Regions from separate parts of the Micromonospora sp. A202 genome, predicted to be linked through region 2. Evidence: riboswitches for the same ligand, from Rfam matches in the RefSeq annotation. Region 2 holds a riboswitch; the other holds the start of a gene.

Region 1 (15,746 bases), 690 kb from region 2:
CTCACCGAGCAGAGCTGGCAGGTGGAGCGGCACGCCAGCCAGAAGGGCTTCCGGGTGCTGCGAGTCACCCGGTAATTGGATATACCCTCCGCCCCTCGCTGGGGCAGGATCCCCGCGTGGGATACGTGGACGTGGCAGGGGTCGGGCACATCCTGCCCGACGGTAGGGAACTCTTCACCGACGTGTCGTTCCGGGTCGGGGAGGGCGCCAAGGTCGCCCTGGTCGGCCCGAACGGCGCGGGGAAGACGACGCTGCTGCGAATGGTCGCCGGTGACCTGCCGGTGCGGAGCGGCGTCGTCGCGCGCGCCGGTGGGCTGGGCGTCATGCGCCAGTTCATCGGCATGATCGGGGACGAGTCGACGCTCGCCGACCTCGCCCTGTCGCTGGCCCCGCCCGCGCTGCGCGACGCCGGCCGCCGGCTCGGCGAGACCGAGATGGCCATGCGGGCGGCCGAGGCCCACGGCAAGTTCAGCAACGCCGCGGGCAAGGCACAGTTGGCGTACGCCGACGCGCTCGGCGCCTGGGGCGAGGCCGGCGGGTACGACGCCGAGGTGCTCTTCGACACCGTCGCGACAATCGTGCTCGGCCTGCCCTGGGACACCGTGGGGGACCGGCCGGTGCGCACCCTCTCCGGTGGCCAGCAGAAGCGCTTCGCGTTGGAGCTGCTGCTGCGCGGCTCGGACGAGGTGCTGCTGCTCGACGAGCCGGACAACTTCCTCGACGTGCCCGGCAAACGCTGGCTGGAGGCGCGACTGCGCGAGTCGACCAAGTCGGTGCTCTACGTGTCGCACGACCGCGAGCTGCTGGCCCAGAGCGCCGACCGGGTGGTCGCCGTCGAGGGCGGCAGCGCCTGGGTGCACCCGGGTGGCTTCGCCAGTTGGCACTCCGCCCGGGTGGCCCGGCACGCCCGCCTGGACGAGCTGCGTCGTCGCTGGGACGAGGAGCACCAGAAGCTGCGCGAGCTGATGCTGATGTACAAGCAGAAGGCCGCGTACAACGACGGGTTGGCCTCGCGCTACCAGGCAGCGCAGACCAGGCTGCGCAAGTTCGAGGAGGCCGGGCCGCCCCCCGTACCGCCGAAGGACCAGGACATCCGGATGCGGCTGAGCGGCGGGCGGACCGGCAAGCGCGCGGTCATCTGCGAGCAGCTTGAGCTCGACGGCCTGACCTTCCCCTTCGACCTGGAGATCTGGTACGGCGACCGGGTGGCGGTGCTCGGTGCCAACGGCAGTGGCAAGTCGCACTTCCTGCGGTTGCTGGCCCGGGGCGGCACCGACCCCGACCCGGCGAACGGGCCGGTCGACGGGGCGGGCGCGCTCGCCCCGGTGGCGCACGACGGCACAGCCCGCCTCGGTGCCCGGGTCCGACCCGGTCACTTCTCCCAGACCCACGACCGGCCAGAGCTGATGTCGAAGACGCTGGTCGAGATCCTCTGGCGGGGTGACGAGCATCGCACCGGGATGGACCGGCACGCGGCGATGGGGGTGCTCAGCCGCTACGAGTTGGCCGCGCAGGGCGACCAGCGCTTCGGCACGCTCTCCGGTGGGCAGCAGGCCCGGTTCCTGGTGCTGCTGCTGGAGCTGTCCGGGGCGACCCTGCTGCTGCTCGACGAACCCACCGACAACCTCGACCTGGCCAGCGCGGAGGCACTGGAGGCGGGCCTGAACGCGTTCGACGGGACGGTGATCGCGGTCACCCACGACCGCTGGTTCACCCGGTCCTTCGACCGGTTCGTGCTGTTCCGGGGCGACAACGAGGTGGTCGAGACCCCGGAACCGGTCTGGGACGTGGGCTGAGCCGTCCCCGGGCCCGCCGCGTCCGGCGGGCATAGGGTGGATCTCGTGACTGAGATGACCTATCGCCGGTTGGGCGACTCCGGGCTCGTGGTGTCCGTGGTCGGCATCGGCTGCAACAACTTTGGCCGCAAGCTCGACCTCGACGGCACGCGCGCGGTGGTGGACGCCGCTCTGGACGCCGGGATCACCCTGTTCGACACCGCTGACATCTACGGCGAACCGCAGGGCGGCTCCGAGGAGCTGCTCGGGCAGGCGCTCAAGGGACGCCGGGACGACGTGGTGGTGGCCACCAAGTTCGGCATGGACATGAACGGCCTCAACGGGCCGGACTTCGGTGCCCGGGGTTCGCGGCGCTACATCGCCCGTGCCGTGGAGGCGTCGCTGCGCCGGCTCGGCACCGACCACATCGACCTCTACCAGATGCACGAGCCCGACCCGGGCACCCCGATCGACGAGACCCTCGCCGCCCTGGACGACCTGGTCCGCGACGGCAAGGTGCGTTATCTGGGCAACTCCAACTTCGCCGGCTGGCAGATCGCCGACGCGGACTGGGTCGCGTCGTCCAACGGTCGGGCCCGCTTCATCAGCGCCCAGAACCACTACAGCCTGTTGGAGCGTTCGGTGGAGACCGAGGTCATCCCGGCCTGCGAGCGGTTCGGCCTTGGCATGCTGCCGTTCTTCCCGCTCGCCAACGGGCTGCTCACCGGTAAGTACAAGCGCTCGGGTCAGCCGCCGGCCGGCAGCCGACTCTCCGGCGGTGGCCGGTACGCGGAGCGGCTCGCCGCAGCCGACTGGGACACCATCGAGGCGATCGAGGCGTACGCGGCCGAGCGGGGTCTCACGATGCTGCAGGTGGCGATCGGCGGGCTGGCCGCCCAGCCGGCGGTGACCTCGGTGATCGCTGGTGCCACCACGCCCGAGCAGGTGGTGGCCAACGCCGCCGCCGGCACCTGGGAACCCAGCGACGAGGATCTGACGGCGCTGCGCGCCATCCTCTGAGCGAGGCGGGCGCCCGCCGGCGCGTGATCCACTCGCGTTCCTTGAAGTCGGGGCGTCCTGCGGTCCGGGAAGCCCCGACTTCAAGGATGTCGAGTCGATCAGTCGTTCTGCGTACCGGTGCGGCGGCGGCCGAAGAGCATGGCCACCCCCATCGCCGCGGCGACGAGCACGAGGCCGGCCGCCGCGAACGGCCACCAGCCGGCACCCGCCCCGCGGTCTCCGTCAGTCGTTCTGGTCACCGCGACCGGTGCGGGCACCGGCGGTGACTGTGCTGCCCGGGCCTGCACAGTGGCCGTGGCCTCGCTCTTGAGCGGAGCGGGGGAGCTCACCGTCACCTTCCACGTGCCGGTGGAGAGCACCCGGCCGCTGCTGTAGAAGCCCTGCCCCTCGGGCTGTGGCTCCAGTTGCACCGGCCCGACCTTCTGCCCGTCCGGGCCGGTGGCGGTGAGGACCAACCGCACCACCCGGTCCAGCCGGCGGCCGTCGGCGTAGACGGCCTGGATGGTGACCCCCTCAGCCCCGTCACCGGCCACCGTCAGTTTGAGCTTGTCGGCCTGAGCGGCCGCCGGGGCAGCGGAGAACAGGGTCAGGGCCAGCCCGACGAGAACGGCGGCCAACACCTTGCGGATACCCGTCACGGACATCTCCTCACTACCTACGAGGGAGGCCCCTCCCCGACGTCGTGACGTCGGGGAGGGGCCTCGTCGGATCAGAGCTGGCGACCGGGTGCGAGCCGGGTGGCATCCTCACCCAGGCGTCCGGTGCCCTTGATCGGAGCGCCGTCGTTCGCCTTCACCCCGGCCTTGCTGGCCGCGCCGCCGAGCCGGACGATCATGGCGTCGGCGTCCCGGATCAGGACGTCCCGGATCTCCGCCTCGGCCACCAGTGTGGCGTCGGCGGCCAGCGTACGGAAGGCGGTCAACTGCTTGATCGCCTTGTTGTCGTTGCCGGCCGCCTCGGCCTGACGGGCCGCGTCCAGCTTCGCCGTCAACTGCTTGTGCGCCTTGGCCGAGAGTCGACCCGTCGCCTTGAACCGGTCCAGCAGGCCCTGCATGTCCCGGAACGAGGTGGTGACGAAGAACCGGACCGCAGAGGTGGTCTGGTTGCCCGCCTTGTCGGTCGCGGTCACGGTCAGCTCGTGCAGGCCGAGCGGCAGCTCGTACATGGCCTGGAGAGTGCCGCTGGCGTACGCCCTGCCGTCCAGCTGGCCGACCACGGACGCGATGCCCGAGGTCGGGTCGACGGCCTGCCAGGACACCCGAACGTCCTGGCTGTCACCGTAGAGCTGGCCGTCGGCGATCCCGGACACCAGCAGCGTCGGCTTCGTGCCGTCGATGCGCAGCACCGCCGACTTGAGCGTCTCGGCGTTGCCCGCCTTGTCGGTCGAGCGGAACAGCAGCTCGTGCTGGCCGTCACCGGTCACCTCGACCGGCGTCGTGTACGGCGTCCAGGTGCCACCGTCCAGGGACCACTCCACCGTCTTGACGCCGGAACCGGCGTCGGTCGAGGCCAGCACGACCGGGATCGTCCCGTTGTGCCAGCCGGCGTCGTTCGCCGGAGCGAACGTCGCCGTGGTGACCGGCGCTGTGGTGTCGATCTTGACCGAGACGGTCTTCGTCGACTCCACGTTGCCCGCCTGGTCGGTCGAGCGGAACCGCACCTCGTGCTCGCCGTCCCCGCTGACCGCCACCGGAGCGGTGTAGGCCGTCCAGGTGGTGGCACCGTCCAACTGGTACTCGGTGCTGGCCAGCCCGCTACCGCCGGCCTCGTCGGTGGCGGCGAGGGTCACCGTCACCGGCCCCGTGTACCACCCCTCGGTCGGGGTGCCGGACACCGTCGCCGTGGTGACCGGCGCGGTCTCGTCGGCGACCTTCGTGCTCAACCGGAAGTAGTCGAACGCGGCGGTCTTCGAGGCGGTCTGGTTGGCGCCGAGGGTGAACAACCCGACCTTCGGGGTGGCACCCACCGCGCTGTTCGTCAGCGCCTCCAACGCGGTCCAGGTCGTCCCGTCGGCCGAGTACGACGCGGTGAACGTGTCACCGGTGCGGGCCAGCCGCAGGTGCCACACCGCCGAGGTGAGGCTGGCCGCCTCCGGCTGCGGGTTCTGCACCGTCCCGGCGATCTCGCTGCGGAACTCGATCCGCCGCGTCACCGCCTGGCCGGCCTGGTTGTCCGCGATGAAGTCCAACTTCAGGTAGTTGTCGTCGTCGGCCTGCACGAGCAGACCGGCCTGCTGGTACTGCTCGTTCAGCAGACTGCCGTCGACCTTCGTCTCCAGGGTCCAGTCGCCGGACGGCGCGGTCTGGAGGATGAAGTTCTTCGGCCCGGTGTTGTCGGTGCCGTAGATGTCACCGTTGGGCACGTCGATCCGCAGCGCGCCACCGGTGACCCGGTAACCGTTCGGGTCCTCCCGCGTGATGGCGTCCCAGCGGCACTTGTCCAACGTGGAACCGGTGAACTCGTCCGACGGGTCGACCGGGCCGGCCGGGGCGTCCGGCGTGACCTGGAACGAGTCGAACGCGGCGTCGACCACGGGCGCCTCGGTGCCTCCGTTGAGCGCGAAGACCCCGATCCGCGGGTTGGTGATACCGGCGAGCGGTGCCGACTGGCCGACCGGGGTGAAGGTCTGCCCGTCGCCCGAGGCGGCGGCGGTCAGGTTCGTCCCGTCGCTGGTGATCCGCAGGTACCCGGTGTCACCCGCCGGCGCGGCGGCACTGTCGGCGGCCTCGTTGCGAGGCGTACCGGCCGTCTCCCGGATGAACTCCACCCGCCGGCTGCCGTTGTACAGCAGGTCCAGCTTGGCGTAGTTGTCGTCGTCGCCGTACACCAGCACGCCAGCCTGCTGGTAGTTCGCCGTCACCGGCAGCGTGACCTTGGTGGTCATCTCCCAGGCGCCGGTCGGAGCCGCCTGCAGCACCAGGTTGGTGGCGTCGTTGCGAGCGCCGTAGAGGTCGCCCACCGCGGTGGGCAGCCGCAGCGCGCCGCCGCTGAGCGAGTAGAGCTGGTTCTCCCGGACCACGCTGGTCCAGCGCTCCTTGTCGAGGCTGTTGCCGTTGAAGTCGTCCGAACGCGCCCCGAAGCAGGACGTATCCGGAGCGTCGACCCGCACCGGCACCGTGGCGTACGACTTGGCGCCCTTGCTGTCGGTCACCGTGAGGGTGGCCGTGAAGGTGCCCGCGTTGGTGTAGGTGTGGCTGGCGTCGAGGGTGGTCGCCGAGCCTCCGTCACCGAAGTCCCAGGCGTACGTCAGCGGGGTGTCGCCCTCGGCGTCGGTGGCCGTGCCGTCGAACTCGACGGTGACCGGCACGGTGCCGGTGGCCGGGGTCGCGGTGGCGGTGACCACCGGCGGCCCGTTCTCGGTGACGCCGCGGCCGATGAAGTCCATCCAGTTGACGTTGAACAGCGAACCCGTTCCGCCGTTCGGGTCGCGGGCCACGAAGTACAGCGAGCCGCTCGCGGCACCGGTCACCGGCGCGCTCACGTCCGTGTACGTCTGCCACGCGCCGGTCGTCGGAACGGTGGCCGTGGCCACGACCGGTCCGTCGACGGCGCCCGCGTGGACCTCGATCCGACCGCCGGCGGCGGCCGAGGCGGCCCGGAACCGGATCTCGGTGATGTTCGTCAGGTCCGCCGGGACGACCGACCACCAGTCGCCGTCCTCGATGAACGCGATGCTCTGGCCGCCACCGGCGGTGTCGGCGCCGGCCTCTCGTTGCACGCCGGCGTCTCCGCCGCCGGTGCCGCCCGGCACCCGTCCGGTGGCCGTGAAGTACTCGGCCTGCTTCTGCTTGGGCTGCAGGATCTCGATGTCCCGGCCGGTGAGCGCGCCCGCGCCACCGGCACCACCTTCGTCGGTGTAGGTGGCCTCGAAGACAGCGAAGACGTTCGCCTCGGCGCCGTGCCCGGAGGCGAGCGACGTCTGGACCGTGCCGGTGCACCCGGTGTGCTGCTCCAGCGGGTGGGCGTGCTCGTCGTGACCCAGCAGCACCTGGAGCTGCACCTTGTCGCAGTCGACCTGCCCGTCCTCGGGGTCGGTCACCTTGACGGAGTAGCGGACCTGGTCACCCCAGTTGAAAAAGCCACCGTCCGGCGGGAACTCGATGCTCACCGTCGGTGCGGTGTTGCCCACGGTGACCGGCACGTTCGCCACCGCGGTACGGCCCTTCGGGTTGGTCACCGTGAGCTGGGCGGTGTAGCTGCCGGCCGTCGCGTACGTGTGCGTCGGGTTGGCCTCGGTCGAGGTCTGCCCGTCGCCGAAGGTCCACGAGTAGGTGAGCGCGCCGCCGTCCGGGTCCCGGGAGCCGGCGCTGGAGAAGGTGACAGTCAGCGGCGCCGGGCCCGAGGTCGGGTTGGCGGACGCCGCGGCGATCGGTGCGCGGTCACCGGCGGTGTAGTCGATCCGGTAGATGCCGGAGTCGTCGTTGTTGCCGCCGAACCCGGTGCCCCACTCGATCAGATAGAGCGCGCCGTCCGGACCGAACTCGAAGTCCATCGGCCGGACCATCTTCATGCCGGTGAGCAGCTGATTGATGTCCACCAACGATTTGCCGTCGGGGGTCACCTGCATGGTGTACATCTTGTTCTGGTTCCACTCGCCGAGCAGAGCCTTGCCGTCGTAGTACGCCGGCCACTTGCGGTTGGAGTTGAGGTCCGCGTCGTAGCGGTAGGCCGGGCCGCCCATCGGCGCGCCACCGCCGCCGATCTCCGGGTAGCGCGCGTCACCGGCGTACCCGTAGTCGACGGTGGCCGGGACGACCGGCGGGAGGTTGGTCAGGCCCGTGTTGTTGGGCGAGTTGTTCACCGGGGCGGCGCAGTCGAACTTCGGGCCGCTCGGCCCGGATGGGAACGTGTAGTCGTTGTACGCCTCGTTCGTCCCGGTGCAGTACGGCCAGCCGTAGTTGCCGGGGGTCACGACGTTCCACTCGACCAGGCCCCGGGGGCCCCGGTCCGGGTTGTTCGCGTTGGCGTCCGGCCCGTAGTCCCCGACGTACAGGGTGTCGGTCTTCGGGTCGGTGCCGATCCGGAACGGGTTGCGGAAGCCCATCGCGTAGATCTCGGGGCGGGTCTTCTCAGTGCCCGGCGCGAAGAGGTTGCCCGTCGGGACGGTGTACGTGCCGTCGTCCTCCGGGTGGATCCGGATCACCTTGCCGCGCAGGTCGTTGGCGTTGGCCGAGGTGCGCTGCGAGTCGTAGTCCTGGCGGCCCGGCCGCTCGTCGAGCGGCGAGTACGCGCTCGACTCGAACGGGTTGGTGTTGTCACCGGTGGCCAGGTAGAGGTTGCCGGCGCTGTCGAAGGCCATGCTGCCGCCAGCGTGGCAGCAGGTGTTGCGCTGGGTGTCGACCCGCAGCACCTGCTTCTCGCTGGCCGGGTCGATGGTGTCGCCGGTGACCGTGAAGCGGGACAGCAGGTTGCGGGTGACCCCGTCGTTCGGGGCGTAGTAGAGATACACCCACTTGTTGGTGGCGAAGTCCGGGTCGAGCCGGATGCCGATCAGGCCGTCCTCGTTGCCGGTGAAGACGTCCAGGTCGACGGCGGTGACGGTGCTGCCGGTGTCCGGCTTGACGATCTGCACGCGACCGTCGCGCTCGATGTAGAAGACCCGCCCGTCTCCGGCGATGTCCAGCTCCATCGGGTTGCTGGTGTTGCTGTCCAGCGCGACCTTCTCGAAGTTCGAGGTCTTCGAGGCGCCGCAGTCGGCGTTCTCGACACCGGCCGCGGTCCGGATGCCGCCGAGCAGGTGGGACACGAACTCGGGCTCGGCGTACGACTCCCGGGTGTGGCCGCCCCCGGTGTACCAGGATCGGCCGCCGTCGAAGTCCTGACACCAGGCGATCGGGTGGTCGGCGCCCATGGCACCGGCGCCCGCGGTGTAGCTCTTCTCGTCCAGGCTGGCGAGCACGTGCACGTCCGGCCGGGGGTTGGTCTGGTAGTTGTACCACTCGTCGAACCGGGACCAGCGGTCCGGCAGCCCGGTCGTGGACGGGTGGGCGTGGTCCTCCACCTTGACCGTGGCCTGCTGGTTCTGCGGGTGGTTGGCGAAGTACGCGCCGACCAGGTCGCCGTACCAGGCCCAGCTGTACTCGGTGTCCGATGCGGCGTGGATGCCGACGTAGCCGCCGCCCGCCTTCACGTAGCGCTCGAACGCCGCCTGCTGATCGGCGTCGAGCACGTCACCGGTGGTGGAGAGCCAGATAACCGCCTTGTACTTCGCGAGGTTGGCGTCGTTGAATGCGGCGCCGTCCTCGGAGTTGTCCACTGTGAATCCGTTGGCCACACCGAGCTGTTGGATGGCAGCGATGCCGGTGGGGATGGAGTCGTGCCGGAAGCCGGCGGTCTTGGAGAAGACGAGGACGGAGAAGGGATCGGCCGCGGCCTTTGGCGCCTTCGGCACCACCTGGCTGACCGGGGCTGCGGCTTTCGCATCCCGTGGGGGGACCTGGGCGGCCGCCTGGGCGGGCGTGCCGAACAGCGTGGTAGAGGCCATGGCCAGGGAGATCAGGGTTGCGGTGATGGGTACGCGGGCACGACGAGAACGGGACACGCCGCCTCCTATGTCGTAGTGACAGGGATCGCGGGAGCCGGCTCGCCGAAGACCCTCCCAGATGGAGCCGGTGGTGACACCGCGTCACGGTGCCCCCGCCAACATTTTGTCGAATCGCTGAACAAATTAATTCGGCTGGCTCAATGTCCGGCAAGATGCCGGCAGGTAACGGTTCTGCAACGGGGGGCGACATTCCGAATAGGACCGGGATGAAGCGCCCAACCTAATCCGCCATTCCGGCCCGTCGACACCCGCCTTGGCAGACCGGCGGATCTGTCGTACGGTGACACGCAAGTAACCCACGGGAGCCCGGTGCACCGGGCTGAGAGGGGGGCTGACAGCCCCCGACCGTCGAACCTGATCCGGATAATGCCGGCGCAGGGAGGAGCGTTGCCATGCCGTCCCTGGGGCGACTGCATCTGATCACCGACACCCGACCCGGCCGAGACCCGCTCACCGTGGTCCGGGCCGCCCTCGCTGTGGCCCGAGCCGAGCTGGTGGTGCAGGTCCGGGTCGAGGATTCCGCCACCGACCGCGAGGCGTACGAGCTGGCCCAGCGGGTGCTGGCGCTCTGCGTGCCGTACGGGGCGACCTGCCTGGTCAACGACCGGCTGCACGTGGCGCTGGCGGTCGGTGCCGCCGGTGGGCACGTCGGGGCAGACGACCTGCCGGTCGCCGCCGCCCGTCGGGTGCTCGGCCCGGCCGGCGTGCTGGGCGCCACCGCCCGCGCGCCGGGAACAGCGACCGCGGCGGTCGCGGCGGGAGCCAGCTACCTGGGCGTCGGGCCGTGCCACGCCACCAGCACCAAGTCCGGCCTGCCGGACCCCATCGGGCCAGTGGGCGTACGTGCCGTCGTCGACGCCGTCGACGTGCCGGTCATCGCGATCGGCGGCGTGACCGCCGAGCGGGTGCCGGAGCTGCGGGCCGCCGGGGCGTACGGGGTGGCGGTCGTCGGGGCGGTCTCGGCTGCCGCCGACCCGGCGCGGGCGACCGCCGAGCTGATCGAGGCACTGGCGTGCTGACCGGCCGGTCGGAGTCAGCGCGATCGAGTGACCGGGCCCGGCCGGACGTCGCGGTGGTGGGGGCGGGGCCGATCGGGCTGGCGATCGCCTGGCGCTGCGCCGCCCGGGGGCTGCGCGTGGTGGTGCACGATCCGGAGCCCGGCTCGGGGGCGTCGGCGGTGGCCGCCGGCATGCTCTCGCCGGTCGCCGAGGCGTACTTCGGTGAGCGGCAGCTGACCGGGCTGCTGCTGGCGTCCGCCGCCCGCTGGCCGGCGTTCGCCGCCGAGCTGACCGCAGCGAGCGGCACCGGGATCGGCTACCGGACCGAGGGCACCCTGATGGTCGGGCTGACCGGCGACGACCTGGCCGAGGCGCGCCGGCTCTGGGCGTACCAGCAGGGGTTGGGCCTGCCGGTGACCCCACTGCGCCCCAGCGAGCTGCGCGACCGCGAGCCGGCGCTCGCACCACGGCTGCGCGGCGGCGCACTCGCGCCCACCGACCACCAGGTCGACCCCCGGCGGCTGGTGCCGGCGCTGCGCACGGCCGCCCAGCGGGCCGGCGCGGTGCTGGTGCCGCAGGCGGTCGCGCATCTGTCTGATGTGGATGCTGCGGTCACGGTTGTCGCCGCCGGCTGTGGGGCCGCCGCCCTCACTGGCCTGCCCGTCCGGCCGGTGAAGGGCCAGATCCTCCGGCTCCGCGCGCCCGACGGCGTCGCGCCGGGCTTCCGGCACGTGATCCGGGGGTACGCCGACGGCGAACCCGTCTACCTGGTGCCCCGCGCCGACGGCGAGGTCGTGCTCGGCGCGACGGTCGAGGAACGGGCGGACACCACTGTCACCGCCGGTGCGGTGCAGCGCCTGCTCCGCGCCGGAGTCGACCTGCTGCCCGAGCTGGCCGAGTACGACCTGGTCGAGGCGGTCGCCGGGCTGCGCCCGGGCACGCCGGACAACGCACCGATCCTCGGGCCGCTGCCCGACCGGCCGGACGTGCTTGCCGCCACCGGGCACCACCGGCACGGCATCGTGCTCACCCCGATCACCGCCGACCTGATCACCGAGCTGGTGCTCGACGGCGTGCCCGACCCACTGCTCGCGCCCTTCGGACCCGAACGGTTCGTCGGTGCCGGATCGGCCGCTCGCACACCGGCCGCAGCGGGTGGACCTGAACCGACGATGGAGGGGGACCGGTGGAGTTGACGGTGAACGGGGCCGGACGCAGCGTCCCCGGCGGCGCGTCGGTGGCCGACCTGGTGCGCGACGTCGTGCCCGAACAGCGGGGGGTGGCGGTCGCGGTCAACGGCGAGGTCGTGCCCCGGGCCGGCTGGCCGGCCACTGTGCTGCGTGACGGCGACCGGGTCGAGGTCCTCACCGCGGCGCAGGGCGGGTGAGCGGCGTGACGTTCGAGCTGGGTGGGGAGACGTTCACCTCGCGGTTGATCCTCGGCACCGGCGGCGCCGCGAACCTGCACGTGCTGGAACAGGCGATCCGGGCGTCCGGCACCGAGCTGGTCACGCTGGCGCTGCGCCGGGTGGGCACCGCGCCGGGCTCCACCGGTGGGCTGCTGGAGCTGCTGGACCGATGCGGGGTGCGGCTGCTGCCGAACACCGCCGGCTGCCACACCGCGACCGAGGCGGTGAAGGTGGCCCGGCTGGCCCGGGACGCGTTCGACACCGACTGGGTCAAGCTGGAGGTGATCGGCGACGAGCGGACGCTACTGCCCGACGGGGTCGAACTGCTCCACGCCGCCGAGGAACTGGTGGCCGACGGCTTCACCGTCCTGCCGTACACCAGCGACGATCCGGTGCTCGCCCGCCGGCTCGCCGACGTGGGCTGTGCCGCGGTGATGCCGGCCGGTTCCCCGATCGGCTCCGGGCTCGGCATCGGCAACCCCCACCACATCCGGCTCATCCGGCAGGGGGTGGACGTGCCGGTGATCCTCGACGCGGGCATCGGCACCGCCTCCGACGCGGCCCTGGCCATGGAGCTGGGCTGCGACGCGGTGCTGCTGGCCAGCGCCGTGACCCGGGCCGAGGACCCGGTGGCGATGGCGACCGCGATGCGGTACGCGGTCGAGGCGGGCCGGCTGGCGGCAGGTGCCGGCCGGATCGCCCGGCGCTTCCACGCGCTGCCCTCCACATCCGACGAGGGAAGACCGGACCTGTGACCCCGCCGTCCGGTGTTGTCCTGTTGACCGACCGGCTCGTCGCGCGGGGCGGGCTCGACCGGGTCGTGGCGGGAGCCGTGGCCGGGGGAGTGCGCTGGGTGGTGCTGCGGGAGAAGGACCTGCCTCGCGCCGAGCGCGCCGCTCTCGCCGTCGACCTGCGGGCGGTCCTCGCCGACGTCGGCGGAACTCTCGTCGTGGCCGGCCCCGACCCGCTCGGCGGCGACGCCGTGCACCTGCCCGCCGCCGGCCCGTACCCGCCGCCGACCCACAGCCTGGTCGGCCGCTCCTGCCACGACGAAGCCGAGCTGAACCGCCTGACCACCGAGCACTACGCGACCGTCTCCCCGGTCTGGCCCACAAAGACAAAACCGGGCTACGGCCCACCCCTGGGACCGGACGGCCTGCGAAAGCTGATCAGGATCAGCAACGTGCCGGTCCTGGCGCTGGGCGGAGTGGAAACCCCAGAACAGGTAACCGCCTGCGTCAAGGCGGGAGCCACCGGAGTAGCCGTACTGGGCGCACTCATGCGATCCGCGAACCCGGCCGAAACAGCCGCCGCCCTGACCAACGCCTATGTCGAGGCGGTCACCCCTGTGCTGACCCAAACCCGGCGCGGGGCCACCCAGGTCTCCACGTCAGGGCTGCGGCCGACCGTGCCCACGCAGGGATCAAGCCTGACCGCCCGGAGTGGGCACGGTCGGCCGCAGCCCCCAACCGCAACCAAAGGCCAGGGAAAATGACCCCGCGAACACTGCTGACAATCGCAGGCTCAGACTCCGGCGGCGGCGCGGGCATCCAGGCCGACCTGAAGGTCTTCGCCGCGCTGGGCGCGTACGGCACCAGCGTCATCACGGCGGTCACCGCACAGAACACCCGAGGCGTCGACGCCGTCCTGCCGTTGCCTCCGCGCACCGTCACCGAGCAGTTGGACAGCGTGCTCGCCGACTTCACCGTCTCGGCGGTCAAGACGGGGATGCTCGGCACCCCGGCGGTCGCCGACGTGGTGGCGGAGGCCGCACGTGCCGGCCGGCTGCCCCAACTCGTCGTCGACCCGGTGCTCGTCGCCACGAGCGGCCACCGGCTCGGCGTGGTGGGCGCGGTCGAGCGGCTGCTCCCGTACGCCACTGTGGCGACGCCGAACTGCGCGGAGGCCGCGGCCATCACCGGACGCCCGGTGGACGACGTGGCCGGGATGGTCGTGGCCGCCGAGGCGCTCGCGGCCGGCGGCCCGGACCACGTCGTGGTCACCGGGGGTGATCTGGACGGCGGCGAGGCGGTCGACGTGCTGCACGGCGGCGGTGTCACCACGCTGCTGCGCGCCCCCCGGGTGACGACCCGGCACACCCACGGGACCGGGTGTTCGTTCTCGGCGGCGATCGCCGTGCGGCTCGCGCTGGGTGATCCGGTGCCGGCGGCGGTGGGTGCCGCCAAGGAGTACGTGCTCCGGGCGCTGACCGGCGCGCGGGGTTGGGAGCTGGGCGCGGGGCGCGGACCGCTGAACCACTTCGGCTGGTCCGCTTGATCACCAGGGAGGCTGTCATGCACGCACGAGGCAAGGTGTACGTCGAGGGTTCGCGACCGGACGTCCGGGTGCCGTTCGCGGAGGTGGGGCTGACCGGGGATCTTCCGCCGGTACGGCTCTACGACACGTCCGGCCCCGGGTCGGACCCGGAGGTCGGGTTGCCGCCGCTGCGGGGACCGTGGATCGCCGAGCGTGGTGACGTGGCGCCGGTACGGGGTGCGAGCACGCCACTCGCCGGGGTGGACGGTCGCCGGCCCACGCAACTCGCGTACGCGCGGGCGGGTGTGGTGACGCCGGAGATGGAGTTCGTGGCGATCCGGGAGAACGTCGACCCGGAACTCGTACGGGCCGAGATCGCCGCCGGCCGGGCGGTGCTGCCGCTCAACGTGAACCATCCGGAGTGTGAGCCGGCGATCATCGGTAAGGCGTTCCTGGTCAAGGTGAACGCCAACATCGGCACCTCGGCGGTCAGCTCATCGGTCGCCGAGGAGGTGGAGAAGCTCACCTGGGCCACCCGTTGGGGTGCGGACACCGTGATGGACCTGTCCACCGGGAAGCGGATCCACGAGACCCGCGAGGCGATCGTGCGGAACTCCCCGGTGCCGATCGGGACGGTGCCGATCTACCAGGCGTTGGAGAAGGTCGGCGGTGACCCGGTGAAGCTGAGCTGGGAGGTGTTCCGGGACACCGTGATCGAGCAGGCCGAGCAGGGCGTGGACTACATGACGGTGCACGCCGGGGTGCTGCTGCCGTACGTGCCGCTGGCCGTGGACCGGGTCACCGGGATCGTCTCCCGGGGTGGCTCGATCATGGCGGCCTGGTGCCTGGCGCACCACGAGGAGAACTTCCTCTACACCAACTTCGCGGAGCTGTGCGCGCTGCTCGCCAAGTACGACGTGACGTTCTCCCTCGGCGACGGGCTGCGCCCCGGCTCGATCGCGGACGCCAACGACGAGGCGCAGTTCGCCGAGCTGCGCACCCTCGGCGAGCTGACGACTGTCGCCTGGGAGTACGACGTCCAAGTGATGATCGAGGGCCCAGGCCACGTGCCGATGCACAAGATCAAGGAGAACGTGGACCTCCAGCAGGAGTGGTGCCACGAGGCGCCCTTCTACACGCTCGGTCCGCTGACCACCGACATCGCGCCGGCGTACGACCACATCACCTCGGCGATCGGCGCCGCGATGATCGGCATGTTCGGCACCGCGATGCTCTGCTACGTGACCCCGAAGGAGCACCTCGGCCTGCCGGACCGGGACGACGTGAAGGCGGGCGTGATCGCGTACAAGATCGCCGCGCACGCGGCCGACCTGGCCAAGGGCCACCCTGGCGCGCAGGAGTGGGACGACGCGCTGTCGAAGGCGCGGTTCGAGTTCCGCTGGGAGGACCAGTTCAACCTCTCGCTGGACCCGGAGACCGCTCGGTCGTACCACGACGCGACCCTGCCCGCCGAGCCGGCGAAGACGGCGCACTTCTGCTCGATGTGCGGCCCGAAGTTCTGCTCCATGAAGATCACCCAGGAGCTGAAGGAGTACGCGGCCCGCGGCATGAAAGACAAGTCGGAGGAGTTCGTCTCCGGCGGCGGCCGGGTGTATCTGCCGCTGGCCTGAACCGGCGCGGTGCGCACGCTTGGGCGATCAGGCAGGTAGGCAGGTCGATCGGCGTTTCGACGTGCCCGTGGGTGGGGTCACTCGCGGTGGTGCCGACCGGTGGAGCGCAGCGAC
Region 2 (15,746 bases):
GGAACCGACCGAGGAACAACTCCTTGCCGAAGCTGGGTCGGTCCCAGGTGGACTCACGGGCGGCCTCGGCGACCTGCCGGGCCTCCTTCTCGGAGACCTGCCCGGCCTCCCTGGGCAACGGGGCCGCGGCACCGGCGGTGCTGGGCGCGGCTTCGGAGTCGGGGCCGTCCGGTGCCGGTCGGCCGTCCTGCGTCGTGGTCACGGCTGCCCCCTCGAAGCTCGGCGCGGCTGCGTCGACGTGCGCGACTACCCGCCACGCTACCCCCGGTTGTTACCCAGGGGTAGCGCTGCGTGAAGATCTGCGCGATCAGCGACCGGCGATCGTGTCCGGGTCGTCGTCATCGTCGTCGATGTCGTCCTCGCCCCAGCTGCGCCGCGCGAACGGCAGGGCCACCCAGAAGGTGAGGAACCAGATTCCGGTCAGGGCGCTGAGCACGAAGGCGATCGGCCGGTCCAGCACAAAGTCGGTGATCAGCAGCACCGCGCTGACCATCGCGACCAGCATGAAGGCGAGACCGCCGGTGGCCATCCGGTGCGCGAAGCGCACCAGCTCCGGCTTGCGTCCCTGCCGGAACAGCGCCCGGTGGAACGCCACCGGCGAGATGATCAGCGCGGTGGCGGCGGCCGCCGCGAGCAACGCCACGATGTAGACGTCCCGCTGGAACTCCGTGGTCTCGGTGAACCCGTTGCTGAACGGCAGGGTGAGCAGGAAGGCGAAGAGGATCTGCACGCCGGTCTGTGCGACCCGCAACTCCTGGAGCAGGTCGGCGAAATTGCGCTGCCAACGCTGCTTGTCGGTCTCCTTGGACACGCGCTACCTCCGGTGAGACGCTACTGCCGGCGGTCCCGGCCGCCGGCAGCAACGCCAATGCCCCACCCGCCCGAGCGCGAAACAGGTTCACGACATCTTCCGTTCACCTCGGGGACGCAGGTCGGTCACCAGCACCAGCCGATGCCGGGCGACCGTGAGCACCGGCCGGCGGCGTCAGGACCCGCGACGGATGCGACCCGCGTACCGGGCCTCCAACGCCGTGTTGTGCGCGTCGCCGTCCGGGATGTTCGCCGACAGGTAGACCGGTGGGCGCTCCCCCGCTGCCAGCAACCGCGCCACCACCTCCACGGTGATCTGCTGGGCGAGCAGCGCAGCGGTGATCGAGGAGACCGCGCCGACCGCACCGCCACCGGGAAGCGGCAGCGTCGCGTCGCCGTACGGGGCGCCGTTGTCGAGCACCACGTCGGCGAGGTCGCCCAGCTTGCGCCCGGACGGGTGCCGGGAGGTCATCCGACCGGAGTGCTGCGCCGAGGTGATCGCGACCAGCCCGTGGCCACGTTCCTTGACCAGCGTGGCGAACTCCACCATCGCGCCGTTGACCCCGGAGTTCGAGGCGAGCACGAAGACGTCGGTGGGCCGCACCGGCGCCAGCTCGTAGAGGCGGTGTGCGACCGACGGGTCCCGTTCCAGCATCGGGCCCAGCCGATCGGCCGGTTCGCCGCCGAGCAGCACAAGGTCGCGGAGCGCGATCCGGTTGGTCGGCACCAGACCGCCCGCCCGGCCGGCGATCTCCATGGCGAGGGCCTCCGAGTGCCCGGTGCCGAACGCGTGCACCACGCCGTCGGCGCGTACGGCGTCGGCGATCAGATCCGCGGCCCGCCCCACCGCCTCCCGCTGGCTTTCGGCCACCCGGCCGATCCTCTCGGTCACCACTGCCAGGTAGTCCTCGGCACTCACCGTCATGCGTCCTCCGTCGTCCGATTGCGGGCCAACCAGTGCACCGCGAAGTCGACCGCCGCCCGCTGGCGCATCAACCTGCCGGTCCCGGCACCCACCGGGCCGGTGCGAACCTCTCCGGTGGCCTCCAGGGCCGCGCCCAACGCGTCGAAGTCACCCGCGTCGAGCCGTACGTCCTGCCACCACACCCATTCCCGGCCACCGTCGGCGGTGCGCACCGCAGCGCCGACCCGCTCCCGGGGCGAGCCGGGGCTGCGGTATTCGGCCAGGTGCAGCGAGGTGCTCGCGGAGTGGCCGACACCGAGCAGCAACACGTCGGCGTCCAGGTCGTAGAGCCGGCCCAGCGGGGACTGCTCGCCGAGCATGTCGGCCAGGGCGTGCCCGGTCACCACCTGCTCGGCGGCCGGCCCGAGCGCGGCGAACGACACCTGGGGATGTGAGCTGCGCAGAGCGCCGGGCCAGCCGCGGACCGTCTCGGCGAGCGCCCCCATGAACCGGCTCGGGGTGATCGCCGGGTCGAAGCCGGGCATCTCCGAGCGGATCAGCGGCCACCAGTCAGCCGGCACCGGCGGGTTGCGCCACTGGGCGGGATCGCTGTTCTCCGGTGTGTGGGTGGGCACGACGATCGTGCCGTCCGGACCGAGCGCGTCACGCAGGGCCAGCACCACCGCGTGCGGACCACCGCTGATGAATCCCAGCGGACGGAGGCCGGCGTGCACCAGCAGCGTCGCGCCGGGGCGTACGCCCAGCAGGCGTAGTTGCGCGGCGATCGAGCGGCGGCTGCCCGGCCCGCTGCCGTCCGTCGTCATGATGGCCCTCCCCCGCTGACCCGCACGACTCAGGCCGTCGCGCTGACTCGGGCCAGGATCGCCTCGGCGAGCGGGCCCGGGGCCGCGTCCGGGATCCAGTGGCTCACACCGGCCAGTTGCACGAAGCGGTAGTCCCCGGTGACGTTCGCCGCACACGCCTCGGCGGCGGTCCGACCGATGGCGACGTCCCGGTCACTCCAGACGTACGTGGTGGGCACCGCGACCGGGCCGACCGCTGCCAGGTCGGAGCGGGACATCGCCCGGTACCAGTTCAGTGCGGCGGTGAGGGCTCCCGGCTCGCGCATCGGGTCGGCGTAGCGGTCCACCCGGGGCCTGTCGCCCACCCCGCCGAGCAGTTTGCGCAGCGCGGTGGCGTGCCACGCCAGCAGCACCTTCTCCGCCTTGTCCGGCTTACGGAACAGCGCAATGTACGACGAGCGGGCCTTCTGCTGGCTGTCGTTGGCCAGGGCGTGCGCCATGGCCGCCGGATGTGGCACGGACACCGCCGTCAGTGTGCGGACCCGCTCGGGGTGCCCGGCGGCGACCGCCCAGGCCACGATCGCGCCCCAGTCGTGGCCGACCAGGTGGACGGCGTCCAACCCGAGGGCGTCGAGCACCGCCACCACATCGGCGACCAACTCGGGGATCCGGTAGTCCGGCACCGCCGTGGGCCGGGCACCCGGCGAGTAACCGCGCTGGTCCAGCGCGTACGTGCGCAGCCCGGCCGCGTGCAGCGCCGGGACGACCTCGTCCCACTCGCCGCTGTGCTGTGGGAACCCGTGCAACAGCAGGACGGGTACGCCCTCCGGCGGACCACCGGCGGTTACCTCGAACGTGAAGCCTCGCGCGTCAACCCGCATGATCGGAAGCGTACCCAGCCGACGACGGGGCAGTTGCCCGCCGCAGGTCAGGCGGATGCCCTCCTGGGCCAGCGACCCACGTCGGTGTTAGCGTCAGCGAGACAACTTCACATCCGACAGGGGAGCGCACAGCGCTGAGAGTGCGGGCATGCCCGCAGACCCTCGAACCTGATCTGGGTAATGCCAGCGCAGGGAGTTCGGTCGACCTCCAGCCGCGCCGCAGTCCGGTGCCACCGGACGCGGCGTGCGTCTTCTCCTGGTTCGCACTCACGAACTGGGAGCAACACATGAGTTCCAACACCGACACACACCGTTGGCGGACCATCGACATCGTGGTCGCCTCGGTGATCGCTGTCGCCTTCGGCGTCATCTTCTGGGCCTGGGGCCTGGTCTGGAGCGCCACCGAGGGCGCGTTCGCCTTCTTCCCGCCGGCGCAGGCGCTGCTGTACGGCGTCTGGTTGATGCCGGCCGTGATCGGCGGTCTGGTCATCCGCAAGCCCGGTGCCGCGCTCTACTGCGAGACGGTGGCCGCGGTCCTCTCCGCGCTGCTGGGCAGCCAGTGGGCCGGCACGGTGATCCCGCAGGGCATCGTGCAGGGCATCGGCGCGGAGCTGGCGTTCGCCGCCTTCCGGTACCGATCGTTCCGGCTGCCCACCGCGGTGGTGGCCGGCGCGCTGACCGGCCTCAGCGCCGCGCTGTTCGACTTCTTCATCTGGAACGTCGACTACGCGCTGGCCGACTACCGCATCCCGTACGCGCTGATCACCATCGTCAGCGCCACGGTGATCGCTGGCGCCGGCGGCTGGCTGCTGACCAAGGCCCTGGCCAACACCGGTGTCCTGGACCGTTTCCCGGTAGGCCGGGACCGCGCCCTGATCTGACCCCACCCACTCGCGTCGATCATGAGGTTGACGGGCGGATGGATCTTCAGAACCACCGTCAACCTCATGATCGACCGTGCAGGGTGGAGCCGGGGCTTGGGAGGGGGTGTTTGGTGGGCGGGGTACTGCTGCGGGGGTTCGGTTGGCGGCACGCCGGACGGCGCGCGTGGGCTCTGCGCGGGGTCGACCTGCGGGTTGAGGTCGGGGAGCGGGTGCTGCTGCTCGGGCCCTCGGGGGCCGGCAAGAGCACCCTGCTCAGCGCGCTCGCCGGGCTGCTACCCGAGGACTCCGGCGAGCAGGAGGGCACCGTCGAGATCGACGGGCTCGACCCCCGCAAGGGCCGGGAACGGGTCGGCATCGTCTTCCAGGACCCGGAAACCCAACTGGTGATGGCCCGCTGCGGCGACGACGTCGCGTTCGGGCTGGAGAACCGGGGAGTGCCCGCCGACGAGATCTGGCCCCGGGTGGACGAGGCGCTGCACCGGGTCGGCTTCCCGTACTCCCGGGACCGCAACACGGCCGCACTGTCCGGCGGCGAGCAGCAACGCCTGGCCCTGGCCGGCGCGCTGGCCCTGCGCCCCGGCCTGCTGCTGCTCGACGAGCCGACCGCCAACCTCGACCCGGCCGGGGCCGAGCTGATCCGGCAGGCGGTTGCCGGGGCGCTGGACGCCGACACCACGCTGATCCTGGTCGAGCACCGGGTCGCCGAGGCGCTGCCACTGGTCGACCGGGTGGTCGTCCTGGACCCGGGCGGCGGGGTCCGTGCGGACGGCACGCCCGAGGCGGTCTTCGCCGCCCACGGCCCCGCCCTGGCCGCCGAGGGAGTCTGGGTGCCGGGTCACCCCATCGCACCCCGGCGGGCCACCGCCGCTCCGGGCGAGCTGTTGCTCACCGCCGACCGGCTCGGCCTGCCACCCCGGCTGGCCTCCACCGATCTGGCGGTACGCGCCGGAGAGGCACTCGCCGTACGCGGACCCAACGGCGCCGGCAAGTCCACCCTGGCGTTGCTGCTCGGCGGGCTACTCCGGCCAGGCACCGGCCGGGTCACCGCGTCCGCCGAGTTGGCCGGCGCGGACCATCGCACTCCCCCGCACCGCTGGCGCGCACCCGCGCTGACCCGGCGGATCGGGTCGGTCTTCCAGGACCCGGAGCACCAGTTCGTCACGAGCACCGTCTTCGACGAGCTGGCGCTCGGCCCGCGCCGCACCGGTCAACCCGAGGCAGCCGTGCGGGAGACCGTGGCGGGGCTGCTGGAGCGACTACGACTGGATCGGCTCGCCGCCGCCAACCCGTACACCCTCTCCGGGGGCGAGGCGCGGCGGCTGAGCGTGGCGACGGCCCTGGCCACCGCGCCCCGTCTGTTGATCTGCGACGAACCGACCTTCGGTCAGGACCGGCGGACCTGGCGGGAGCTGGTCGACCTCTTCGCCGAGCTGCGCGACGCCGGGCACGGCGTTGTCGCGGTCACCCACGACGCGGATTTCGTCGCCGCTCTCGCCGACCGCACCGTCATCCTGCACCGGGCCGTGACCGGCGGCGGTGCCCGATGATCAGCATCGAACCGGTCGCCGCGCCCGGTGCGCCGTTGGCCCGCCGCAACCCGGTGGCGAAGGTCGCCGCGGCGCTGGTCTTCTCGTTCACCCTGCTGGCCACCCTGGACCCGGTGGCCCCGGCGATCGCCATCGCGCTCGAACTCGCCGTACTCCCGCTGTTCGGCATCCGCTACCGGGTGCTGGCCCGACGGGCCTGGCCGCTGCTCCTCAGCGCCACCGGCATCCTGGTCACCCTGGTGCTCTTCGCCGCCGACAGGTCCGGTCGGGTCCTGCTGGACGCCGGGCCGGTGTTCGTGAGCACCGGCGTGCTGCTCACCGCGCTCGGCCTGGTGCTGCGAGTCTTCGCGGTGGCACTGCCGGGCGTGATCGTCTTCGCGACCACCGACCCCACCGACCTGGCCGACGCGCTGATCCAGAACGCGAAGGCGCCGGCCCGGTTCGCCATCGGGGCGCTCGCCGCGTTCCGGCTGGTGCCGCTGCTCGGTCAGGAGTGGCAGATGATCAGCATGGCCCGGCGGGCGCGGGGCGTCGACGCGGGACGCAACCCGGTGGCGAAGCTACGACTGTTCGCCTCCACCGCGTTCGCGCTGCTGGTCGGGGCGATCCGCCGGGGCACCCGGCTGGCCGTGGCGATGGACGCGCGTGGCTTCGACGCCGGCACTCCCCGGACCGTGGCCCGCCGGCAGCGCTTCACCCGGGCCGACTGGCTGCTCGTCGCCGGCGCGGCCACCCTGGCCGCCGGCGCACTGACCACGAGCATCCTCCTCGGCAGCTTCCGCCCCCTGATCGGCTGACCTGACCCCTTCTATCCACGCAGGGGCACCGCCCGGAGTCTCTGAGCGTCGCCGCGCCGGCATGATCCGCACAACATCAGGGATGGTGCTGCTTCGTTGGGCGGTGAGGCAGCACCATCCCTGAAGTTGCTGTCTGCCTCACCGCCCACGGGGTCGGGACAGCGCGCCGGGTGGGTGCGGGGTGGGTCAGCTGCGGCGGAAGGCGTAGCGGCGGCTCTGGCCGGCTTGTTGACCACGCCCGCCGGCCGAGCGCGTCCCGCCACCCTGCGGCGGTCCGGCGGTCGGTGCCTTCGGTCGCCCGGCGACCTTCGGCAGGTCTGCCACCACCGGCGCGTCGACTGCTGCCGGCACGTCGAACGGCGGCACCAGCTCACCCGGCACGACCGCTGGCGGAGCCGGCTGACTCAGCACAGCTGGCGGAGCCGGCTGACTCAGCACAGCTGGCGGAGCCGGCTGACTCAGCACCGCCGGCAGCGCCGGCTGGACCAGCACTGCCGGCTCACCCAACTCCGCCGGAAACGCCCGATCGACCAGGAGAGCCGGTTGGACCGCGAGATCGAAGTCGGGGCGGGTCGGTAGGAGCGCGTCATGGCCGGCCGCCGAGTCGGTGCCCGCGGACGTGGGTGCGACTGAACGGGATTTCTTCCGGTTGCGCCTGGCAGGCATCCGGGCCTCCTTCAAAGCCGACCGGCACGGCCGGTCCCGCGCGCCGGCGGTCGGTCGGATCGGCTGATGACCGTCGTCGTGCGACGGTCCAACGGGGAAGGGACTGCTCACCGGGGGTCGGGACACAGCCAGCGCCGCCGAACGGCGGGTGGGAGATGCGGGACGCCCGGGAGCGCACGGACCGCGACGCGGGGCGGCGGGCCGGCTCTGAAGAGGGGCGTCAGTTGCGCATGCCCGCACTCTATCGGCACCAGGTGGGACGGTGCAGCCGATTTTCCTGGCACCATCGGCGGCATGCTGATCGCGTTCTCGATAACCCCGCTCGGTGTCCGTGAGTCCGTCGGTGACCTGGTCGCCGATGCGGTACGGGTGGTCCGTGACTCGGGCCTGCCCAACCGCACCGACGCCATGTTCACCACCGTCGAGGGTGAGTGGGACGAGGTGATGGCGGTCGTCAAACAGGCGGTCGACGTGGTGGCCGCGCACGCACCCCGGGTGAGCGTGGTGCTCAAGGCCGACATCCGGCCGGGGGTGACCGACGCGCTCACCGCGAAGGTGGCGCACGTGGAGAACCGGCTGGCCCAGGGCTGAGCGCCATCGGTCGGTGACCGGCTGTTGGGCAGCGCTCCCCCATGGCCCCTGCGTCGCGATACCGTCGCAACACATTGACACGACGGCGAGAGGTGGCGGCACGGATGGTTGAGCAGGCGAGGGCGCAGATTGGTGTGACCGGGCTGGCGGTGATGGGTCGGAACGTGGCCCGCAACCTGGCCCGCAACGGCTTCACGGTGGCAGTGCACAACCGGTCGCCGGAACGCACCCGCAGCCTGGTTGCCGAGCACGGTGACGAGGGCACGTTCGTGCCCGGCGAGTCGATGGCCGATTTTGTGGCGTCGTTGGAGCGCCCCCGCGCGGTCATCGTCATGGTCAAGGCTGGCACGCCCACCGACGCGGTGATCGACGAGTTGGTGCCGCTGCTGGAAGAGGGCGACATCATCGTCGACTGCGGAAACGCCCACTTCGCCGACACCCGCCGTCGGGAGGAGGCGCTGCGCGCGCAGGGCCTGCACTTCAGCGGCACCGGCGTCTCCGGTGGCGAGGAGGGTGCGCTGCGGGGGCCGAGCATCATGCCGGGCGGTTCCGCCGAGTCGTACGCCAAGCTCGGGCCGATGTTCGAGAAGATCGCCGCGCAGGTGGACGGTGTGCCGTGCTGCATGCACGTCGGGCCGGACGGCGCCGGGCACTTCGTCAAGATGGTGCACAACGGCATCGAGTACGCCGACATGCAGCTCATCGCCGAGGCGTACGACCTGCTGCGGGCCGGTCTGGGCGCGGAGCCGGCGGAGATCGCGGAGATCTTCCGCGACTGGAACAACGGCGAGCTGGAGTCGTTCCTCATCGAGATCACCGCCGATGTGCTCGCGCACACCGACGCGGCGACCGGCCGGGCGTTCGTGGACATCGTGCAGGACCGTGCCGAGCAGAAGGGCACCGGCCGGTGGACGGTGCAGAGCGCCCTGGACCTGGGCATCCCGATCACCGGGATCGCCGAGGCGACCTTCGCCCGGTCGCTCTCCGGGCACGTCGACCAGCGGGAGGCGGCCCGTCGGGCGTTCCCGGACGCGGGTGAGAAGTGGCAGGTCGCCGACCGGGACGCGTTCATCGAGGACGTCCGCCGGGCGCTGCTCGCTTCCAAGATCGTTGCGTACGCGCAGGGCTTCGACCACATCCGAGCCGGCAGCCAGGAATACAACTGGGACATCGACCTCGGCGGCACCGCGACGATCTGGCGGGGCGGCTGCATCATCCGGGCCCGCTTCCTCAACCGGATCCGCGAGGCGTACGACCAGCAGCCCGACCTGTCGACGCTGCTGGTGGCACCGTACTTCGCCGAGGCGGTCGCCGCCGGTGTGCCGAGCTGGCGCCGGGTGGTGGGTGACGCGACCCGGGCCGGTGTGCCGACGCCCGCGTTCTCGTCGTCGCTGGCCTACTTCGACGCGCTGCGCGCCGAGCGGCTGCCCGCCGCGCTGATCCAGGGTCTGCGGGACAACTTCGGGGCGCACACCTACCAGCGGGTGGACCGGGACGGCTCGTTCCACACCACCTGGGCCGGCGACCGCGCCGAGTCCCCCGCCTGACCTGAGCGACGGTCACCTGGCCCCGCCCACGTGGGGTCAGGTGACCGTGGCGTGCATCTCCCAGACGAGGATCTCGGCTGGTTCGTCGGCGGTGACCCGCCGGCCGCCGGTCATGGTGAGCCGGGCCGCGTCGCCGGTGCCGAGCGGGCCGCTGCCCTCCAGGGTCACCGTGCCGTTGGGCACGTACAGATGCACGAAGGGCGCGTCGGGGATGGTGACCTCGTCGCCGGGGGCGAGTCGGGCGGCGTGCAGGGTCGCGTACCGGTTGCGGATCCGGATGGCGGACGCCCCGTCGTAGCGTTCCATCCCGGAGGCGATCGGCACCAGGCCGCCGCGGAGCAGCTCGTCCTCGATCTCCAACTGCTCATAACCGGGGTCGCCGCCGTCCTCGTCGGGGAGCACCCACATCTGCACGAAGTGGACCGGGTCGCTGTGCGGCTCCTGGTTGTTGAGCCGCCAGGCGTCGTTCTTCTCCGAGTGCAGAATGCCGGTGCCGGCGCTCATCCGCTGCGCCAGCCCCGGATAGATCACCCCGGAGTGCCCGGTGGAGTCCTGGTGCACCAGGGAGCCACGCAGCACCCAGGTGACGATCTCCATGTCTTGGTGCGGGTGGGTCTCGAAGCCGGCACCCGGTCGCACCACGTCGTCGTTGTTGACCAGCAGCAGACCGTGGTGGGTGTTGGCCGGGTCGTAGTGCCGGGAGAACGAGAACGAGTGGTGGGAGTCGAGCCAGGAGATCCGGGTGGAGAAGCGGTCCTCGCCACGACGGATGTCGACGGCGGGAGCGGGCGCGGTCACCAGGCACGCTGCCCGGTGTCGGAGGTCGACGGCGCCCACGTCAGGGCCGGTTCGCCGGTGGCCAGCTCGGCGATCTCACCGGTGCGCAGCTGCGGGGTGTGGCCGAACTCGGCGCAGTGCTGCTCGGCGATCTCGGCGCAGATGTCGGCCACCTGTTCGCAGATCGGGTCACCCAGATCGGCCGCGTTCAACGCCATGATCATCTTGAACCGAAGATCCCGCACACCCACCCCAACCGCAGTAGTCCCGCCACTTCCGGACCCTACCCGCCGCCCTTTCGCGAGACCCCGAAACGACAGCTCAGTCCCCCAGCCGGAACCCCTCCGGCCCGACCGCGTCGATCATGCAGTTGTGGTGCCGCACAGAAGTGGCGAAAGCGGTGGAACCGCCCACCACAACTCCATGATCGACCGGGTTGGGGGCGGGTTTGGGGCACAGGGAGGCGCCGCCCACACGGGGTGTGGGCGGCGCCGGTGGGTCTGGGGTTAGAAGAAGCGGCGGCGCTTGGCCTTCTGCGGGCGCATCAGGTCAGCGCCCCTGGTCAGCAACCGGGTAGCCCCGGAGGGACCACGCCGGGCCTCCAGTGTGTGGCTGAGCCGGCGAGCACCGGCAGCCGCCAGTGGCACCGCGACCGCCATCACCGCCCACTGGGCAATGCGCTTCTGGATCATGTGGGTTCACCTCCGTCAGTGGCTTCTGACGTCTCTGATACCCCGAGTGACGTGCGGGTAAGCGTCGGTTCAGAGAACAGGGGCGACCGGGTTGGGCAGCGCCCCGCCGAAGCGCCGGTCCCGCTGCGCGTACAGCTCGCACGCGTACCAGAGGTGGCGGCGATCGAAGTCGGGCCAGAGCGTGTCCAGGAAGACGAGCTCGGCGTACGCGGCCTGCCAGAGCAGGAAGTTGGAGATTCGCTCCTCGCCTGAGGGGCGCAGGAACAGGTCAACCTCCGGGACCTCCGGGTGGTAGAGGTATTTCGCGACGGTCTTCTCGCTGACCTTCGCCGGATCCAGCCGGCCGGCCGCCACGTCCCGTGCGATCGCGGCTGCGGCGTCGCCGATCTCGGCCTGCCCGCCGTAGTTGACGCAGAACTGCAGGGTCAGCGTCGAGTTGTCGCGGGACATCTCCTCGGCGGTCTGCAACTCGGAGATGACGCTCTTCCACAACCGCCCGGCCCGGCCCGACCAGACCACCCGGACGCCGAGGTCGACCAACTCGTCGCGACGGCGACGGATCACGTCCCGGTTGAACCCCATCAGGAACCGGACCTCGTCCGGCGAGCGCCGCCAGTTCTCGGTGGAGAACGCGTACACCGACAGGTACGGGATGCCCATCTCGATCGCACCCTCGATGGTGTCGAAGAGGCTGTGCTCCCCCGCCTCGTGCCCCTTCGTGCGGGGCAGCCCGCGGTCCTTGGCCCAGCGGCCGTTGCCGTCCATCACCACCGCCACGTGCTTCGGCACCGCGTCGCCGGGCAGCGCCGGCGGTCGGGCGCCGGACGGGTGTGGTGTCGGCGGCGTCGGCTCGCGCCGGCCAGCCTTCTTCGATCGGATCACTCGGTCACTCCCTGTTCGCGCCGTCCGCCCCGGCCTCGACGTCGCCACGTGGCCGGAGCACCACGGCCCCGGTGCCATCCGGCGGCGAGGCCGTGCTGGTCGCCGAGGGACCCCGGTCGACCAGCGGCAGCGAGCGTAGCGCGCGCTCCAGGTGCCACTGGAGGTGAGCTGCGACCAGCCCACTGCACTCCCGGCGTACGCCGGCTTCGGTGGCGTCGGCGAGCACCCAGTCACCGGTGGTCAGCGCGGACATCAGGTCGACGGTGGCCGGCGCGGGGTGGGCCGCGCCGGGTGGCCGACAATCGGGACAGACCGTGCCGCCGGCGGGCACGGAGAACGCCCGGTGCCGGCCGGGGGTGCCGCACACGGCGCAGGCGATCAGCGCCGGCGCCCAGCCCGCGAGGGCCATCCCCCGCAGCAGGTACGCGTCGAGCACCAGGGTGGTGGCGTGCTCGCCCCGGGACAGCGCCTTCAACGCGCCCACGGTGAGCTGGAACAGCCGCAACGACGGCTCCCGCTCGACCGGGGTCAGTCGCTCGGCGGTCTCGGCGATCGCGCTCGCCGCCGTGTAGCGCGGATAATCCCCCAGGAACCGCTTGCCGTACAGGTCGATGCCCTCGACCTGGCTGACGCTGTGCAGTGAGCTGCCGTGGTTGCCCTTCGGGTCGCCGGCGAGCTGGAGGTCGACGTGGCCGAACGGTTCCAGCCGGGCGCCGAACTTGCTGGTGGTGCGGCGGATCCCTCGGGCCACCGCGCGCAGCCGGCCATGTCGACGGGTCAGCAGGGTGATGATCCGGTCGGACTCGCCGAGTTTCTGCACACGCAGCACCACCGCGTCGTCGCGGTAGAGCTGTCGGCGATACCCGGCCATCGGGCCATTCTCCCTCGGGGTGTGAAATCAGGGTCGGTTCGGGGTGGATGCGCGGATGAACCCCGATGCGCGTGGCTCCGCACCGGCCGTAGCGTGCTGGCCATGGCAATGCAATCCACCACCGACGCCCGCCGTCGTCGCGCCGCCACCCCCATCGCCCTGGGGCTGACAACCGCCCTCATCGTGCTCGCAGGGTGCGACAACCTGGCCATGCGCCGGCTCGACTACGACGACACCGAGGCCGTGAAGATCACCACCATCCGGGTGCTGCCGGGTGCCGGCGACGTGATCGTCCGGGGCACCGCCACCGCCGCGGAGGCGCGGATCAAGCGGGTGGTGCGCTACCAGGGCGGCGAGCCCAAGGCCCGGTACGAGATCAAGGGCAGCGAGCTGGTGCTGGACACCGACTGCGGCGACCGGTGCAGCGTCTCCTACGAGGTGGCCGTGCCGGAGGGCGTCGCCCTTCAGGGCGAGTCCGGCTCCGGCGATGTCGAGCTGAGCCGGGTCGGCGCGGTGGACCTGCGCCTGGGCTCCGGTAACGTCCGGGTCAACGGCGCCTCCGGCACGGTCGGGGTGGAGACCGGGTCCGGGAACATCGACGTGAGCGAGGCCAGTGGGACGATCCGCCTGCGCGCCGGCTCGGGGGACATCACGGCGCGCCGCCTCGGTGGCGCGGCGGACGCCGAAGCCGGCTCCGGCAATGTCACAGTCGAGCTGGACAAGCCCGCCTCGGCCCGGGCGCACGCCTCCAGCGGCGACGTCACGATGCTGGTGCCGGCGGGCAGCTACCAGGTGCGCTCCAGCACCGGTTCCGGCGACGCGCGGATCACCGTCACGCACGACCCGGCCGCGACCGACGTGCTCGACGGCTCGGCCGGCAGCGGCAACGTCACGATCACCCAGCGCTGACATCGCTCCGTGCCGCCGCAACCCGCTGCGGTGGCACCACCGCCCGCCCGAGGGTGGCCCCGGCCGGCTGCTCGTCGGGACGGCCGCGGCGCTCGGTGTCGAGCTGTTCGCGGCCCTCGGTGTCGAGCTGGTCGGCCAGCTCGGTTGCCTGGACCGGGCCGCCGGGGATCAGCTCCGGGCGGCGACGGGCGGCGACGTCCTCGACCCAACCGACGGCCAGGGTGACCACCCCGACCAGCGCGAAGACCAGCACCACCCGGATGGCCAGACCCACCGGGTCCCGATGGGACCAACCCACCACGTCGACCAGCGGAGTGAGCGCCACCACGAACGGCATGTGCCAGAGATAGATGGTGAGCGCCCGCCGGTTGACCACGGTCACCGCCCGGTCAGCCAGCCGGCTTCGGGCCAGCCAGGCCACCCCGGCAGGGGCTCGGCCCAGCACGATCAGGATGAACGCGGCCGACCAGAGCGCGTTGCCGAGGTGGTTGTCGTTGAGGTCGTACCCGCGCGGGCCGGGATGCCCGACGATCCAGGCGCCGCCGGTCACCGCGAGCGCGAGCGCCACCGGATACAGCACCCGACCGGCGAGCCGGCGCAGCATCCCGGCGTGATGGGCGAAGCCGAGCATCCACGCTCCGAAGTAGAGCCCGAACTCGCGCAGCACCGGAGGCGCCGGGTAGATCCCCACCTCGATCGCCACCAGCAGGAGGTACGGGGCGAGCAGGGTCAGCAGCGGGGCACGCCGGAACAGCCAGAACGCGACCGGTGAGGCGAGCACGAACCACAGGTAGTCGCGCAGGTACCAGATGATGCTCAGCGCCAGGGCGCCCCAGTTGTTGGCCGGCGGGTCGGCGATCGGAAACAGCCACAGCAGCACCCGGGGGCTCATCGGCATCCCGCTGAGCAGCATGGCCGGCACGAAGACCACCGCGAGCACCCACAACGACGGCAGCAGCCGCCGCAGCCGCCGCCCGACCGCCGCCGGCCCGGAACGGGTCAACGAAGCGGCCATCAGCGAACCGGCCAGCGCGAACATCACCGACATGGCGGGGAAGACGAGGGTGAGGGTCGCCCATCCAGTGACGTGGTAGACGACAACTCGAACGATGGCCAGGAAACGGAGCAGATCGAGATACCGGTTGCGCATCAGCCTGCATCTGGGTCGGGGACGCCGGGCGTAACTCCCCTACCCTGCGCGGTGCCCGCGCGAAACGGTCACCACCCCGACCAAACGTGAGCCTTTCCACCCACCTGACCGAAGACGATCATGCGTGCGGCCGCTCAGGCGAGGCATCGGCCATGCGGCAGCGCACCGACCGCCTGCGGCCGCCCGGCGCTCCGACCGCCTCCGTCGAGGTGGCCCACGACGCAGCCAGCGCCTGCCCGTACCGCGTAGACGATGGCGTGCCGGGGTGCGGGATCCGCCGGTCCGGCGGGTCGTACGACGATGTCGGTGAAGCCGGCAGCGGTGAGCGCCCGCCGGATCCGGTCGACGGTCTGCTCGGGGCTGCCCGTGGCCGGAAACATCCGCCGGCGGGCCTCCTCCGCCAGGCACTCCTGGCTGACCGGCGCGGCACACTCCAGCGTCACCCGGCCGATTGCTGCGTCGACGGCATCGGCTGCGGTCTCCGCCTCGGTGCGCTGCCCGGAGGTGAGGTTGCTGCGGCGGAGATTGTCGTCCATCATCCGTCGGCAGTAGGCAAGGTCGTCGTCCCCGCCAGCCGGGCCAGCCCCGCCGCAGAGGACGGCAGAGGGCGTGTCGACCGGAGCAGGTGGGTCGAGATCAGCCTGCCCCTGTGCCGGCACGGAGGCGGTGGACCCGCTGCGTGGCGTCGAGGACTGCGGCCCGCAGGCCGTGAGTGCCAGGCCGGCAAGCACGAGCCCGACCAACGCGGCCCGGGCGGGGCCGGTGACCGTAGCCTGCGGGTGCACTGCCGCAGCATAGCCGGGCCTCGTCCGTTTTTCGGGCCGGGAGCGGTGCCAGGGATTCGTAGTCTGACGATGACTGACCCACTAGCCAGCGCGGAGGCGCTGCTGGCGCTAACTCAGACGATTAGGAAGTACGGCGGTGCCGCACCCGCACCGACCGGACCAGATCACCCAGCCGGCCGGTGCGGTGGATCAGAAACCCAGCTTGCGCAGCTGCTTGGGGTCGCGCTGCCAGTCCTTCGCGACGCGGACG

The links. A riboswitch is a leader RNA that binds a small molecule or an ion and turns the genes downstream of it on or off. The one in region 2 is predicted to bind thiamine pyrophosphate.
Region 1: it holds a riboswitch for thiamine pyrophosphate, as region 2 does, so the genes downstream of both, thiE (thiamine phosphate synthase) here and FBZ33_RS23955 (ECF transporter S component) in region 2, are expected to answer to the same signal.

The regions. Positions count from the first base shown of each region.
Region 1 covers NZ_VFMP01000001.1:5,892,607-5,908,352, reverse strand. The annotation lists gene FBZ33_RS27270 (class I SAM-dependent methyltransferase) at 1-75, shown strand, start outside; gene FBZ33_RS27265 (ABC-F family ATP-binding cassette domain-containing protein) at 117-1,796, shown strand; gene FBZ33_RS27260 (aldo/keto reductase) at 1,833-2,795, shown strand; gene FBZ33_RS27255 (hypothetical protein) at 2,894-3,439, opposite strand; gene FBZ33_RS27250 (ThuA domain-containing protein) at 3,505-9,336, opposite strand; TPP riboswitch at 9,628-9,737, shown strand; gene thiE (thiamine phosphate synthase) at 9,732-10,358, shown strand; gene thiO (glycine oxidase ThiO) at 10,352-11,533, shown strand; gene thiS (sulfur carrier protein ThiS) at 11,524-11,724, shown strand; gene FBZ33_RS27230 (thiazole synthase) at 11,721-12,500, shown strand; partial or broken gene FBZ33_RS27225 (thiamine phosphate synthase) at 12,497-13,075, shown strand; gene thiD (bifunctional hydroxymethylpyrimidine kinase/phosphomethylpyrimidine kinase) at 13,237-14,022, shown strand; gene thiC (phosphomethylpyrimidine synthase ThiC) at 14,040-15,632, shown strand; gene FBZ33_RS27210 (hypothetical protein) at 15,710-15,746, opposite strand, start outside.
Region 2 covers NZ_VFMP01000001.1:5,205,852-5,221,597, forward strand. The annotation lists gene FBZ33_RS23930 (acyl-CoA dehydrogenase family protein) at 1-202, opposite strand, end outside; gene FBZ33_RS23935 (DUF6328 family protein) at 308-811, opposite strand; gene FBZ33_RS23940 (sugar isomerase domain-containing protein) at 986-1,735, opposite strand; gene FBZ33_RS23945 (aminoglycoside N(3)-acetyltransferase) at 1,732-2,538, opposite strand; gene FBZ33_RS23950 (alpha/beta fold hydrolase) at 2,568-3,398, opposite strand; TPP riboswitch at 3,507-3,611, shown strand; gene FBZ33_RS23955 (ECF transporter S component) at 3,686-4,279, shown strand; gene FBZ33_RS23960 (ABC transporter ATP-binding protein) at 4,393-5,829, shown strand; gene FBZ33_RS23965 (energy-coupling factor transporter transmembrane protein EcfT) at 5,826-6,626, shown strand; gene FBZ33_RS23970 (hypothetical protein) at 6,813-7,292, opposite strand; gene FBZ33_RS23975 (MTH1187 family thiamine-binding protein) at 7,587-7,883, shown strand; gene gndA (NADP-dependent phosphogluconate dehydrogenase) at 7,988-9,430, shown strand; gene FBZ33_RS23985 (pirin-like bicupin family protein) at 9,467-10,228, opposite strand; gene FBZ33_RS23990 (thioredoxin reductase) at 10,225-10,452, opposite strand; gene FBZ33_RS23995 (hypothetical protein) at 10,714-10,899, opposite strand; gene FBZ33_RS24000 (isoprenyl transferase) at 10,969-11,781, opposite strand; gene recO (DNA repair protein RecO) at 11,786-12,652, opposite strand; gene FBZ33_RS24010 (DUF4097 family beta strand repeat-containing protein) at 12,755-13,561, shown strand; gene FBZ33_RS24015 (acyltransferase) at 13,548-14,711, opposite strand; gene FBZ33_RS24020 (hypothetical protein) at 14,846-15,496, opposite strand; gene era (GTPase Era) at 15,686-15,746, opposite strand, start outside.